3 regions of the Desulfosporosinus acidiphilus SJ4 genome follow, and region 2 is predicted to be linked to each of the others. Evidence: riboswitches for the same ligand, from Rfam matches in the RefSeq annotation. Region 2 holds a riboswitch; each other region holds the start of a gene.
The links. A riboswitch is a leader RNA that binds a small molecule or an ion and turns the genes downstream of it on or off. The one in region 2 is predicted to bind cyclic di-AMP.
Positions count from the first base shown of each region.

Region 1 (2,266 bases), 290 kb from region 2:
GCACGATTGGCAATCGAAGGCGGGCCTAATAATCCGCCGAGGGCATACCGATGAAGTTCCTGGTGGTGGCTTTCGACGCCCAGTCGAGGGCTGCTGCTGGGGGTTAAGGAATGAGGGGGATCCGCAATGGCATGCGGGCGCGACCCTTTTCCGTGGAGGCCTAAGTGCGTGGCTTTTATAGCTATGGCTTAGGGTAGAACCTGCATTAGGAAGGAACTTAGTGCAGTGTAGCCTGCCTTGAGGTGGAAAAGTTGGGAAGGCTGTAAGAGGTTTGGAAGGTGTTGGCCGATGCCTTACAAACTGCCGGAAATGCTTTTCTGCAAAAGAGGCTAGATTGTCTAGGAGTGTTAAGGAAACTTCTAGAACGTTAACTAGAGAGGATTGAAGTGGGGACTAAGTGGTGATCAAGTTCTGGTGATGGTGACATCCCAGGCTGAGAAAAAGGAGAAATCGCCTTATGGGAAACCGAAGGAGCTCAGTGGGAAAACCTACTTGACCTAAGCCTCAATATTGACTCTTTAGCCTCCTGTGGCCCAAGAAAAAACCCGCCCCTCAATTTGAGGGGCGGTTTTTTGTACTATCAGAGAGTATAACCCTTGGTTGTATACTGCAAGATGAGCTAATTCGTGCGAAGACAGTGTCTTCGTCCTCTGGCATAAGTGCAACTAACCTGCCGCTTTCGCCGGAGGCTTAGGGCCGGCTAAGTTTTCTTGATAGATTTACTAAATGTTTCCTGAGTTGCAAAAATAATGGAATTGCTAGTTAGAATTTCCACGAATTATTGCAGGCCTTTTTAGACATACTGGCGAATAGCCTAACATAGACGAATAGACTAATAGTAAATGCTGAATCCCAACTATGTTAGGAGCGGGGGACTTTCTTGGGGTGAATCACGAATTTCGTGTAGGGCTTACACCTTTAGCCCGAATCCGTCAACTAACCTCGTAAGCAAATGAAAGGTGGATTTTCCTTGCTAATTTCCTCATCCGGGCGGATGTGGTTAGGAAGCACAGTTTTGGCAGGCATCTTGTTGGCAAGCAGTCTATCAGTACCGGAAACGGGTAAAGTTGCCGCCAACTCAGTTTCAATTTCCCTGTCAACTGGATCCTACACCAAGACCATCCGCACTCAGTTCCATTGGAAGAATCCTTCAATTACCACAAGTGACATTGGCAAATCTGCAGAGAAAACAAATTCAACGGTAGTCCAGGTTCCGACAACAAGACCCGAAACGATTCAATCCGAGCCTGTTCAAGTGGCAAATGCGTCCCAAAGTCATGTCTCACGGTCGGACAGTTACCAATTAATTGCTAATGCACTAAGCCTGCAGGGTGTCCCTTACCGTTTTGGCGGAACGAGTCGAAGCGGCTTTGATTGTTCAGGATTTACCCAGTATGTATACCGGGCGGTAAATACTTCTTTGCCTAGAACGGCTGCCGAGCAATTTAGAGTTGGAGCCTCAGTGAGCCGAGGACAGCTGCAAGTAGGTGATTTGGTTTTCTTTTCAACTTATGCCTCAGGGGCCTCTCACGTGGGTATTTATATTGGCGGAGGGCGTTTTGTTCATGCCTCAAATAAAGGTATTCGTGTTACCAATTTGAATGAGAACTATTATGCAAACCGTTATTTAGGCGCACGGCGGGTTAATTAGATCATCATAAAAGTATTTAGTGAACTTGTTCAACTCAAGTTGAATCTCGGGGCTTTGGTGCCGAAAGTGTCCTGTGGACAGTTTCGCTCCGCAAGTGCCTAGCCAATAACAAATGCTATCGCGCTGAAGGATGGGCTCTACTCCCCGCTGAAGAAATAGAAGGAGTAACCCTCACTCATTGAAGTGGGGGTCGAGGTACCCAAGGAACGGGCCTGTAGTGAAGACACTCACCGCCAGGTTTCGTTAAAAAGTCATTTGAATTATTGATATAGTCATCTGTACTTAAGCATTGTTGAGTGCGTTTATAGTAACATTTTCGGCATAACTCCACTCTGTAATTTAAGATCATGGAATTGATTTCTCCTCCTCCAAAGGGTTAAGTGACGGAGCCGGGTGAAAATATTCAAAAATTGAGACTGCAATTGCTCTTGGCAGTCCTGTCGCTTGTAGTTCTTCTATAGTAGCCTTCTGTATCTCAGAAAGGGAAGAATAATGCTGTAAGAGATGCTGCTTGCGTTTGGGCCCGATTCCAGTTATTCCGTCTAAAGCAGAAAGTGTCATATTTTTAGTTCGCTGCTGCCGGTGAAAGGTGATGGCGAAACGGTGAACTTCATT
Region 1 is NC_018068.1:3,278,117-3,280,382, reverse strand. Features, by position in the region: cyclic di-AMP (ydaO/yuaA leader) riboswitch at 834-967, shown strand; gene DESACI_RS14945 (C40 family peptidase) at 971-1,651, shown strand; gene uvrC (excinuclease ABC subunit UvrC) at 1,997-2,266, opposite strand, start outside.
Region 1: another riboswitch for cyclic di-AMP. It lies ahead of DESACI_RS14945 (C40 family peptidase); the one in region 2 lies ahead of DESACI_RS25685 (C40 family peptidase).

Region 2 (2,266 bases):
TCAGCGATGCCCAAATTAAGAAAATCCAAAATCAAATACAAACGCTCGATCAAGATTTAAAATCTGAAAATCAAAGCAAAGATGATGCCCGAACCAAACAGATAAAAGTGCAACAAATACAAACTCAAATAGAACTACTGGAAGCTCAATTAAAACAACTTGAATCAAAAAAAAATCAAAACAATACTTCAAATCAGCAAGCAGAAAATATTAGTCCTCAGCAAAGCTTACGGAGTTCGCTGAATAATAGTACTATTGACATAAGGGCTTAATCTTTCTTTAATCTTAAGCAAAAATGCCAAAATACCCATCATATAAATGATGGGATTTTGGCATTTTTGTTTTCCAGATATTACACATCCGTTTGAGCAGGAAATAACGGTATTTTGTCGAATTTTTTACTTATGCAAATTGAACAACAAAAAAAGCTGAATCTAGAGTCTGCTCTAGAGCGGGGGATTTTACTTCTGATATTGGGGTGAATCGCTTCCATGCGTAGGGCTATACCTGCTGCCCGAATCCGTCAACTAACCTCGTAAGCTATGAAAGGTGAAGAATTAATGAAACTGTCTCCAGGACTATCACGCCTATCGGGAGTCATTCTTTCCGGAATGCTTTTGATAGGTGGCAATACCCTTCTGCCATCAACGTCTCAAGTCTCAGCCGGCGATCCTCAAATTGTGCCCATTGCCTTTAATCTTAAATCAACGTCACCCTTAGTCCCTCAGTTTATACACCAAGAGTTGCCTTTGAATACCACAGAAGTCAATCTTAAAACCTTAACATCCAATGAACGTTTGAAAACTGCACAAACAGAACAAGTTCAGACTGCAAACAATCAAGAAGCAAGCAAACTTACACAAACAGTACAGGCGGTGCAAATAGCTCAAGTTACACCAAACGAATCTCCGGTTGACACACACATATCCCGCGGAAGCAGTGACTTTAATGTACTCATTGATCATGCTGTCAGCCTAGTAGGCAGACCCTACATCTTTGGAGGAACATCTCTCAATGGATTCGATTGTTCTGGATTCACCCAGTATGTTTATGCAGGCTCGGGCATTTCTCTTCCTCGAACCTCCTATGCACAGTATTCTTCGGGCAATGCTGTAAGTAAAGATAAACTACAACCGGGTGATTTAGTTTTCTTTTCGACCTATTCTAATGGAGCATCTCACGTTGGTATCTATATCGGTGGCGGCCGTTTTGTTCATGCTGATAACCCACGTAAAGGTGTAACTATTACCAGTCTAAGTGATAGCTTTTACACTGAACATTATCTTGGAGCCCGAAGATATTCTTAACTTACCCCATCATTCGTTTACCGTATAAACGGCACAGATGGCTAAACGGGGACCATTCCCACTTATAGAAATGAGAGTCTCACGATTTTGTAAAGCAGATACCCGGTACGTGTCCTTACGGAAGTACCGGGTATCTGTTTACTTAATATGTTCCAAAAATTAGTTGATAAAACCAAGTTGCAAAGAAGTTATTGATCGAATACTGTTTGCAAAAGTTTTACTCTTTCTTCAAGTTCCAAACTAAATCGAAATTTATCGACCAATTCTCCTTCTAAGCCGAGACGATCTAACGTACACTTACCTTTCAGAAACCAATAGATACATCGACAGTCTTGGATTTTGCAGCCAGACTGCAAAAGTTGTAAACCTTCTTCAATCAAACTGGGCAAATCCTGCTCCGATATTTCCACTCTATCAGCCCTCCTATGCAATCGATCAAACAATCATTAAAATAAATACTTGTTAAAGCTTGGCTCGTTTGTTGAACTAGTGAAAAATGGTGCCTATCAAATAACTAATTTTTCCTTTAATCATAATTTAAATAACAGGTACTGAATAGTGACCTTTGGCACAAAAATATGTGCCAAAAGCACTAATTTTCATAAAACTTCTTTCAAAAACAAATCCAGCCCACTTTCATCCAATCGTGAGACTGCCGCTTCAATAAGTGGGAGTGGTCCCCGTTCTCTGCTTCGGTGGGGTAGACTCCCCCCACCGAAGCCCCGATGTTCAGCTTTTGTCGAAACGCGCCTTGTCAATCAATCTTTGTAAATATAAAATTTACCGGATCAGTTGAAGGCGGGAAACCAATGGGATGATTGAGAAAACCCGAATAAGCGGCATCGCCGGCAATAATATTATCACCCGTAGTTCTGGGAATACCCATATTATAAATCTCCAAGTAATTCCCCATTAACAAAAAATTATCTTCTTCAGTACCGCTAGAAGTTGATATTTTA
Region 2 is NC_018068.1:2,983,927-2,986,192, forward strand. Features, by position in the region: gene DESACI_RS13565 (FlxA-like family protein) at 1-272, shown strand, start outside; cyclic di-AMP (ydaO/yuaA leader) riboswitch at 417-557, shown strand; partial or broken gene DESACI_RS25685 (C40 family peptidase) at 927-1,307, shown strand; gene DESACI_RS13575 (hypothetical protein) at 1,496-1,717, opposite strand; gene DESACI_RS23120 (cell wall-binding repeat-containing protein) at 2,062-2,266, opposite strand, start outside.

Region 3 (2,266 bases), 1.2 Mb from region 2:
GTAGCTGATAAGGGAACCATTCTCCTCGACGAAATTGGCGAAATGCCCATAAGCATGCAGGTTAAATTACTTAGAGTATTACAAGAAAGGTGTTTCCAAAGAGTAGGCGGGACTGAAACAATTCATGTAGATGTGAGAGTTATTGCCACCACTAATCGAGATCTTACCACGGCAATTGCTAATGGAACCTTCCGTGAAGATCTTTACTATCGTTTAAATGTTATGCGTATCGTTATGCCGCCGCTGCGTTCAAGGAAAGAAGACATCCCCCTCCTGGTCAATCATTTCCTGGAGAAATTTGATCCTACGAAAAGCAAGAAAATTTCTTCTGAGGCAATGAAAACCCTGACGCAATATAACTGGCCCGGAAACATCAGAGAGTTGCAGAATGTCATTGAAAGAGCACTTATTGTTTGTCAGGGTTCAGAGATTCAATCAATACATTTTCCCAGAGAATTACTAACCCATCTAGAAGTATCAACAACCCCTGAGATAAATCTTTCAGAAGATGGCTTCTCCTTAGGAGAATTGGAGAAGCACCTCATCATCAAGGCTTTGGAAAAACATAACTATAATCAAACCAAAGTCGCTAAATATTTGGGAATTACCCGCCCCACTCTGCTTTATCGTCTGCAGAAATATGGCATAAAAATCTAAATTTAACCGGTTAATACTTTTACTAGATATGAGAACTTGCATAATCGGCCAGAGTTTGATTTAAGTCCCTAAATTCGCAGCTGATTTCCGGCGCATCAAGCCATTGACTTTGCGGGGAATGATGATTAAAAGAATCTACAAACTCCTGGAAATGTTCCCCGCTATACGAGTCTCGAAAACCTGCCAAACTAAAATGAGAAGGGAAATTACAATTTAAGTTCAAGTGATTATACAAGTCCTCACTGATTAATTCTGAATTTCCAGTATCCACAACCTTACAAAAAGAATCAACTATTTCTTCCCGTTGAATTGAATTGAGTTTATACAAAATAGCACCTCCCTTAGATAATTCAATGCTTGAACTATACTTTTACCTTGCTCAGTATGCTTAGTCTACCCATTAACTAAGAGAGATTACGCGGAATCCATTTAAAAAAACTTCCTTTTTTAGAACTTGTTAAAACATTAACAAGTTTTTCAAGAATAAAATTAGAGGACATTTGCATATAGTGTCGAATAATTAATGATATGTCAATGAAAGGAGAAGGAAAGCCGAATCTAGTGTCGTCTAGAGCGGGGGATTTTTTTATGGGGTTAATCGCAAATATTGCGAAGGGCTTACACCTTCTTGCCCGAATCCGTCAACTAACCTCGTAGGCTGAAAAAGGTGAAGAAAATATGCAATGGTCTCGTAAACTGTCTCAGATTCAAGGCGAAGTACTTAACCGAATCAAAGATTTCGATTGGTCTCATACCTTGAAAAGAATATCCTGGAAGTCACCAAAAGTTATCGGAACCTTATCTGTTTCCCTCATTTTATTAGGCGGGGTCACCTATAATCTTACGACTACGACGGCAGCGGCTGCTGTACTCATTAACGGCCATCAAGTTGGCCTGGTAAGAGATGCAGCTACAGCTCAAAGCCTCGTTAATTCGATTTTAGAAGAAAAAGGGCAGCCCTATGGAATCGTTGCCAAAACTCATGATGTTATTACTTATGAGAACCTTAGAGTTAGGCCGGCGGTCTATCTTGAATCTGCTTTAGATGAAACAAGCCTGGCGAATGACATCACCTGTTATGTTGATGGTTATAAATTAGAAGCAGATGGGTCAGTTATCGCAGTGTTACCCACAAAAGAAGATGCAGATAAAGTTCTCAAAGAATATCAAGATCATTATTCTAAACCGAGTTCGGAAAACAAAGTCACTTCCATAAGTTTTGCCGAGAAAGTTAATGTTGAAAAAGCTGAAGTCTCTCCGGATCAAATAAAACCGGTAGATCAAGCTTATAAAGTATTGTTGGATGGCAAAATAACGACAAAAAGTTACACCGTTCAACCCAATGATTCCTGGTGGCTAATTGCTCGTAAAAATAACATGTTGACCGATGAAGTATTAGCCGGCAATCCTGGAGCAACTAAGAATTCGACATTGAAACCCGGCGAAGTTATAAAACTTGTGGATTCGACACCCTTTCTTACAGTCGTCAGTGAGGGAACCTATTCGGGATCTGAAGCTATTCCTTACGATGTTGTCGCTAAACTTGATCCCAATCTGGGATACGGCAGTACAAAGGTTATTACCCAAGGAAGCAACGGCTCCAAATTAG
Region 3 is NC_018068.1:1,770,363-1,772,628, reverse strand. Features, by position in the region: gene DESACI_RS08155 (sigma-54-dependent transcriptional regulator) at 1-657, shown strand, start outside; gene DESACI_RS08150 (hypothetical protein) at 680-985, opposite strand; cyclic di-AMP (ydaO/yuaA leader) riboswitch at 1,198-1,332, shown strand; gene DESACI_RS08145 (C40 family peptidase) at 1,336-2,266, shown strand, end outside.
Region 3: another riboswitch for cyclic di-AMP. It lies ahead of DESACI_RS08145 (C40 family peptidase); the one in region 2 lies ahead of DESACI_RS25685 (C40 family peptidase).